One region of the Paenalkalicoccus suaedae genome, then DNA from elsewhere that is predicted to be linked to it. Evidence: predicted binding sites of a transcription regulator. Region 1 holds the regulator's gene; the other holds the start of a gene.
What was found. The regulator Rex, encoded in region 1, represses fermentation and respiration genes when NADH is low (regulators of the CRP and FNR family bind a similar motif). The targets are predictions, from matches to a motif close to TTGTGAAATATTTCACAA.
Positions count from the first base shown of each region.

Region 2: the regulator Rex is predicted to act here: its motif matches at 1,665-1,682, upstream of FLK61_RS17960 (AtpZ/AtpI family protein).

Region 1 covers NZ_CP041372.2:720,061-724,278, forward strand. Annotated here, with positions in the region: gene FLK61_RS04125 (ABC-F family ATP-binding cassette domain-containing protein) at 1-1,728, opposite strand, end outside; gene FLK61_RS04130 (redox-sensing transcriptional repressor Rex) at 2,024-2,668, shown strand; partial or broken gene FLK61_RS04135 (MFS transporter) at 3,760-4,215, shown strand.
Region 2 covers NZ_CP041372.2:3,517,156-3,521,373, reverse strand. Annotated here, with positions in the region: gene FLK61_RS20270 (S8 family serine peptidase) at 1-1,597, shown strand, start outside; gene FLK61_RS17960 (AtpZ/AtpI family protein) at 1,911-2,144, shown strand; gene FLK61_RS17955 (ATP synthase subunit I) at 2,141-2,515, shown strand; gene atpB (F0F1 ATP synthase subunit A) at 2,594-3,292, shown strand; gene atpE (F0F1 ATP synthase subunit C) at 3,381-3,602, shown strand; gene atpF (F0F1 ATP synthase subunit B) at 3,702-4,199, shown strand; gene FLK61_RS17935 (F0F1 ATP synthase subunit delta) at 4,196-4,218, shown strand, end outside.

The sequences.
Region 1 (4,218 bases):
TCGCTGACGTTCGTTCTTTTGCTTCGCCTTGTTTTCCTGATAGTCGGATTTAGAAGAAGGAGTAGCCTGCACGTCTGAAACCGCCGGCTTATTTTCCTCCTCGGCAAGACGCTTTAGCTCAGCCTGCTCGAGCTTCTTTTGCACGTAGTAATCGTAGTCGCCGAGATAGCTTGTGACGCCAGTTGGCGAGAGCTCGGCTACACGCGTCGCCATACGATTGACGAAATATCGGTCGTGCGAGACGAAAATAATCGTGCCTGGATAGCTAATCAAGGCTTCCTCGAGCACCTCTTTACTATCGAGATCCAAGTGGTTCGTCGGCTCATCGAGAATGAGGACATTAGCCTTTTGCATCATCAGTTTTGAGAGTGCAAGACGCGCCTTCTCGCCACCGCTTAAATCTTGGACATTTTTTAGCACATCGTCGCCACTAAATAAGAAATTCCCAAGTACCGTACGAATATCCTTCTCCGGCGTTTGTGGATAATCGTCCCACAGCTCCTGTAAGACGGTCTTTGACGAATGGAGCTCCGTTTGTTCCTGATCGTAGTAGCCAATTTCCACGTTACTACCGTAATGAATCGATCCTGCGAGCGGCTTTAACTTCTTTACGATCGCCTTTAACAGCGTCGATTTCCCAATCCCGTTCGGACCAATGAGCGCTAAACTCTCGCCGCGCGATAGATCGAGCGAAAGGTTCGTCACAAGCGCCTCATCCGTGTACCCGAGTGAGAGGCTATCAATCTTCATGACATCATTACCCGTCTGCTTCGTAATCCCAAACGAGAACTGCGCAGACTTATCGTCCGACCGCGGCCGATCCATGCGCTCCATACGATCAAGCTGCTTACGACGACTCTTCGCACGGTTACTCGTCGACGCACGCGCCAAGTTACGTTGCACAAAATCCTCGAGCTTCTTAATCTCACCCTGCTGCTTCTCAAACAGCTTCCACTCCTGCTCCTCAAGCTTCGCGGCCTCATCTAAATACGATGAATAGTTCCCGACGAATCGGCGCGTCTGGCGGAACGACAGCTCGTACACGACCCCTACAACCTTATCTAAAAAGTATCTATCGTGAGAAACAATCAAAACAGCTCCGTCATAAGCGGACAAATAGCCTTCTAGCCACGTCAACGTGTCGATGTCCAAATGGTTTGTTGGCTCGTCTAAAATGAGCAGGTCCGGCTTAGAGAGCAGAAGCTTTCCTAAAGCAAGGCGCGTTTTTTGCCCTCCACTAAGAGACTCAACCGGTGTATCATAATCAAACGAAGTAAAGTGAAGTCCTGATAAAATACTGCGAATGTCAGCTTCATATTGAAACCCTCCACGAGCCTGGAAGTCGAGCTGAAGCTGGTCATATTCCTTTAAAATCTTTTCATAGTCCTCTTGCATCGGATCGCTCATTCGCTCCTCTAACTTGCGAAGCGTCTTCTCCATGTTTCTCACCTCGGTAAAGACGGTGAGCATCTCATCCCAGATCGAGCGGGAGGTCTCGAGGCCGCTGTCCTGAGCGAGATAGCCGATCGTGGTCTCCTTTGGAATCATGAGCGTGCCACTATCATAGTTCATCTCACCGGCGATCACCTTTAAGAGGGTGGACTTGCCGGCGCCGTTGCGACCAACAAGTGCCACGCGCTCGCGACTTTTAATTTCCAATTTCACATTTGATAAAATTTGCTCGGATCCAAAGAATTTGGATAGCTGAGCGCACTGTAATAAAATCATAGCTAGGTCATCCTCACGTTATAGTCTACGTTAAGCGTACAGGAAGTGTTGTGCCTCTGGCAACTATTCAATGACCAAGATCTCTGCACAGGGACACAAAATAGTGTAGAATAGAACGTGACTGCGGAAATATCGCAAAAAACTGGATTGTGAAGGTTATTACATATATACTGCTAGATAGGATGCTTACTTTAGTAAGCTATTTGTCACTTAAAAGATTGGAAGCGTTATCAACCTAGCAGGCTAATGTTTTACTTATATAATGTTAAAAGCTTTATTACAGGGGGCATACAAGATGGATATGGATCAAGCGAAAATTCCACAGGCAACGGCAAAGCGACTGCCGTTATACTATCGATTTCTTGAAGGACTCCAGACGTCAGGCAAAACGAGAGTGTCGTCGTCTGAATTAAGTGAAGCGGTGAAGGTCGATTCGGCCACCATTCGCCGCGACTTCTCGTACTTTGGCGCATTAGGGAAGAAGGGCTACGGCTACAACGTCAATTACCTCCTCTCCTTTTTCCGCAAAACACTCGATCAAGACGAGCTTACAAAAGTAGCACTCGTCGGCGTCGGTAACCTAGGCACAGCCTTTTTAAAGTACAACTTCAGTAAGAGCAATAACACACGCATTGAGATGGCCTTTGATGTGGACGAAAATACAGTCGGCACGGTCATTGGCGATGTACCTGTACATCATTTTGATGATTTAAAGCGTCATATTGAAGGGAACTTAGACGTTGCAATCTTAACGGTCCCATCAAGTGCAGCGCAGGGGATTGCGGAGAAGCTAGTGGAAGCTGGCATCAAGGGTATTCTGAATTTCACTCCAGCGAGACTGTCTGTACCGGACGATGTTCGTGTGCATCATATTGATCTGTCGGTAGAGTTGCAGTCACTTGTTTATTTCTTAAAGCACTATCCGTTGTCGTCGAATTAAGGGAGGGTCCGAGCCTATGTGGTTCGGGCTTTTTTGTTTGGGGTTAAGGGAAAGAGCAAGATCAAGGTCAAGGTCAAGTGCTGTCACCTTCGGTGCCCCTGCGCGGCGGGCGCAACTACCGGTGGTGGCTTGCTCAACTATTTCGCCCGTCCAGGGGACGTGCGAAAGGATTTTCGCCGCGCGTAAGTGCTACCACTGGTAATACGCGCCCGCCGCTTCGGAGCACCTACGGCGACGGTAAATGGATTGATACGTTCACTTTCTCTTTCCCTTCACAGTCCATCAGTAAGGCACCATCAGTTGCTCAACTGCCACTTATAAAAGAGCGCACGAAGAAACAAGTGAAGCGAACGGTTTGTGTTGTGAAGAGAAGCGGTGACGAAGTGAAGGGAAAGCTGCTAGTTGTGATGTGAAACGTGGTAGAAATGACGAGCAAGTAAGAAGTGAAGCGAACGGTTTGCGTTGTGAAGAGAAGCGGTAATGAAATGAAGAGAAAATTGCCAGTTGTGATGCGAACCGTGGTAGAAGTGACGAGAAAGCAAAATGGAAACACAAACTATCATGAACATCTCTAAGTAATCTGGCATTCCCCAATAGAAGCTCAAGAGGCGGCAGACTCGGAGGACATTCGGAGACAATTAGCAGGAATTGGCTAGGGATGAGACCCCACAGAGATGCGTTTAGGAGGAGACGACAGTCGACTCCTGCAGCACGAGGAGGCTCAGACCTAGACCCTGCTAATGTCGTAGAGTGTCCGCAGAGCTGACGACTCAAACCTGATACTCTACCAAAACCGAAAGTAACAGATTGGCACTTCGGCATCTAAATAAGGTCTAGCTCCAAGAGCTAGACGCCCTAAACAAGTTGGCACTTATTCACTTAGCTCGAAGAGCTAAAAGCACTAAATTAGTTAGCAGTTATTCATCTAGCAAGTAAACCAAACACCTCGTAAGCAACTTTCACCCCAACATGGTATGATAGAGGAATATTACTGATTCGGAACTCGAAAGAAACCTTCAATCTAAACACACTTATATAAGCACTAACCAAACCATCACCACCGCGAACCAACTTCAAAAAAGGAGAACACCATGGCTAAAATCCCACAGAAATGGCTCGTTGTCATTTCCGTTCTACTCGGAACATTCACCATCATATTAAATAACAGTATGCTAAATCCCGCCGTGCCACAGCTAATGCGCGTCTTTGACTCCGATGCCGTTGCAACGGGCTGGGTCATTACGATCTTTATGGTCACAATGGGGATGACGATGCCGCTAACCGGCTACCTCGGAGATAAAATCGGTAAAAAGCAACTCTTTTTGATCGGACTTACGATCTTTACCATCGGATCCGTACTAGGCTCTCTATCTTGGAATCTACCATCTCTCATTACATTCCGAGGCCTGCAGGGAATCGGAGGTGGCGTGATGATGCCACTGTCACTCGCGCTTATTTTCGAAGTGTTCCCTAAAAACGAACGCGGACTCGCGACAGGGGTATGGGGAATTGCCGCAATGATGGCGCCAACGATTGGACCTCCTATAGTA
Region 2 (4,218 bases), 1.2 Mb from region 1:
TATCGCAGCGAATGGTCGCATCAAAGGAGTTGCGCCTGAAGCGGATCTTTACGTGTATCGCGCTCTCGGTCCTATGGGGATGGGGACGACAGAGCAGGTGCTTCGAGCTATTGATGCAGCAGTCAAAGAGGGTGTCGATGTCATTAACCTTTCTTTAGGGAATGCGGTTAATGGACCAGACTGGCCAACGAGTGTTGCTCTGGATCGAGTCGTAGACAAAGGGATCGTGGCCGTCACGTCAAGTGGCAACAGTGGTCCTGGTCTATGGAGTGTTGGATCTCCGGGAACGTCCTCAAAAGCCATCTCCGTGGGAGCCTCGACACCACCACTTAGGCTCCCATCGATTCACGTAAATGACAAAGAAATTCCTCTCGAGCCAATGCTTCGCGCAGCGCCGTGGACCCTCACCCGCGCTTATGAGATCGTTTCGTTAGATTATGGCGAGGAAGCGGATTACGAAAGTGCGGACGTGGCTGGGAAAATTGTACTCGTGAAGCGAGGGCGCATCAGCTTTACGGATAAAGCAAACTTTGCAAAAGCAAATGGAGCGAAAGCACTCCTTATTGCAAATAATCGAGAAGGCATTTTTGCTGGTATGCTCGAAGAATCCATCAACCTGCCAGTGGCCTCAATTACGAATGATCAAGCCAAGCTTATCCAAGATAGTAAAAAACCCCTTCGCACCATTTATCACCTCGTCGTAGACACCGTAGCCCCCTTTAGCTCCCGAGGACCAGTCACCCACACGTGGGAAATGAAGCCAGACCTAGTAGCACCAGGTGTGCAAATTGATAGCACTACCCCAAATGGATATACAAGCTTAAACGGCACAAGTATGGCAGCGCCACACGTAGCTGGAGCGGCAGCACTGCTTTTAGAAAAGCACCCCGACTGGACCCCAGAGCAAATCAAAGCAGCACTCATTAATTCCGCCAAACTACTCACAGATGACCAAGGAGATCCACTCCCAGCCTACGCGCAAGGAGCAGGCAGACTCGATATTAACGCCGCGCTCGACGCCACCATTCTCTTGACGCCAGAGCCACTTCGAGATAATCAACCCTTTACGCTTCATATGCAAAATGTGACGGACACTCCTCAAACCTTGCGTATCACATCAGAAATAACGGACGCATTAGAGGTCACCCTTTCTGCAGGAGAGACGAAAAAAGTGACGTTGCCTGTCTCGTTACAAGCGCAGGTAGCAGGGATTCATACAGCTTGGTTACAAGCAAACATCGTTGATAGTGATGAGGCGATTGACGTTCCTATCTCATGGATCGTGGATGAACCAGATTATCCTCGCGTCACGTCATTCATGCTTCAGCAGGAAGAGCATGGAGGACTATCTGTAGAAGCTTACTTACCAGAAGGAGCAGATCATGTTCAGGTTACGCTTTATGATTCCGTGACACGTAGCTTTATTGGTGTGCTTCATGACGAAAAGCAGGTAAAGCGAGGGATTTATCGAACGAGCGTGGATGTGGACGTTGGAGCAGGAACGTATATTGTTTCGCTAACAGCAACAAAGGGAGCAGAAAGCGATGGCATGGAAGAAGTCTATCTAGTTGGAGCAGAAGCGTTAAGCACTCCTTAATCACAAAATAAAGAGGTTTATCTAAACCGTTAGAGCCGTGCCATTAAACCTATGGCACGGCTATCTTTTCACAAAAAATTCACAATTAAATTTCTTACAAATATAACAGACATTTTTCACAAACTTATGTATAATAGAAAGCGTGCACACAGGATTTTCTCACATTTTTACATAGGAGAAATGAAAACGGTATATGCTTTGTGAGCGTAGGGTGGACGCGCTTTCATGAGGTTGACACTCATGGGCGACTATTGTACGATAACACATGGTATAAGTTGTATGGTGCGCAAAAGTGAAATGAGGACGTATACAAATGGCACAACAACCACGCAACAGAAAGGCAATGAAAGCATTTGCTCTTATGTCAACAATCTCGGCGTATACAATCGGGGGAGTTCTGTTAGGCGTTATAGTTGGCTTGTGGCTCGACAGCCGTTATGACGGCAGCGGCCTGTTTCTTGTGCTCGGGTTTCTCATTGGCTTAGTCGTTACATCTTATGGCATCTACAAGACGGTGCAACAGTTTTTGGAGGACGATTCTACATGATGAATGACTATAAACGCATAGCAAAGCGTTATGTCACGTATACGCTGATTATTATTGCCGTGCTTGTCGTCATCGCAGTTATGACCTCCATGTCACGATTCTTTTTCGGAGTTGCCCTTGGTGCGAGCTTTAGTTTACTGAATCTTATTACTACATATTTTCAGGTGAAGCGCATTAGCCAGATGCAGGCAGACCGCAAGTATCGTTTCTCAATCGGGACCGTAGGAAGATTGATGATCGTTGTAGTGGCACTAGTACTTGCACAGCAGTTCCCAAATGTCTTTGATTTAACGGGCGTTATTGTCGGACTTGCTGTCACGTATGTCATCCTTCTTATTGATCCGATTTTACAAATTAAGCATTTACGATAACGTGGGCTTCTGCTGTCAGTTGGGGCTTTCAATGCATCAGAGAGAGAGGTGAAAACAAGATTGGATACACAATATTACATGATTGATATCCTAGGTATTCCGCTTAACGTACCTAATATGCTCATGGTTACTGTCTCTATGGCAATTGTATTTTTCGTGTGTTTCTTCATGTCACGTAAAATCCAAATGTATCCGACCGGAGCACAAAATGCGCTTGAGTATCTTGTCCAATTTGTTAAAAACATTATTAGCGCAAATATGGACTGGAAAACCGGCTCACGCTTCATTATGTTAGGACTTACGTTAATCCTGTATGTTTTCGTGGCAAATATGCTAGGGGTACCGTTCGAGCTTGCGACTAGTGGAGATCACTATGTTTGGTGGAACTCTCCAACGTCAAATCCAGTATTAACGATTTCATTAGCAGCATTTATCATTATCCTTACACACATTTACGGTATCAAGCTCAAAGGACCTAAGGAATACGGGAAGGATTATTTCCGACCAGCCTTCTTTATGGCACCGTTTAAGGTGATTGAGGACTTTGCCAACACATTAACGCTAGGTATGCGTCTTTACGCTAACATCTATGCGAAGGAAGTTATCCTTATGATGTTAGTTGGTCTAGGTACATCAGGTATCTTCTGGATGATCGGGGCGTTTGCGCCACTTGTTATCTTCCAGGCATTCAGTGTCTTCATCGGATCCCTTCAGGCATTCATCTTCTGTATGCTGACGATGGTTTACATGGCACACAAAGTGAACGAAGAGCACTAATTTTCTGTAAATAAGCGCTCTAGCTTAGGGCGAATTATTTAATAAAGCAAACAATAATTTCAAGTATCTTAGAGGAGGATTTTTTATTATGGGTTTAGTAGCTATTGCAGTAGGTATTGTAGCAGGTTTAGCAGCGATCGCAGGAGCATTCGGGGTAGCAATCGTTGTTGCTAACACACTTCAGGGAGTAACTCGTCAGCCAGAAATGCGCGGTCCACTACAAACAATCATGTTCATCGGTGTACCGTTAGTAGAGGCACTACCTATCTTCGCAATCGTAATTGCGTTCTTATTATTAGGTAACATTTAATAGGCGATAGACGCCTACAGGCACATGGCGGAGAACGTACTTTTACACTCTTCGCCATTCCTTTTGTATCGATGATGGAGTGAAAAGGAGGCGACAACGTTGTTTGATATAACTGAAATTGCATGGTGGAATGCGCTGTACCAACTAGTTGCGTTCGGTGTACTTCTACTATTACTTAAAAAGTTTGCGTTTGGACCTGTCATGAATATGATGGAAACGCGCGAAAAACACGTTGCTGATCAAATCGCTTCCGCTGAAAAGAATCGCGAAGAATCTGAGAAATACTTAGAGGAGCAGCGCGAAGCTATTCAAGCGGCTCGTATGGAAGCGAAAGAAATCGTGGAAAATGCGAAGAAGATGAGCGATCAGCAAGCGCAAGATGTTATCAAAAATGCACGTCTTGAAGCAGAGCGAATGAAAGATAATGCAGTGAAAGAAATTAACACGGAAAAGGAGCAAGCGATCTCCGCGCTTCGTGAGCAAGTTTCGACACTATCTGTTCTTATCGCATCGAAGGTTATTGAGAAGGAGCTAGATGAGAAGGAGCAAGAGCGACTCATCCAGGAAACGCTTAAAGAAGTAGGCGGAAACCTATGAGAAGAGATCCAATAGGCTT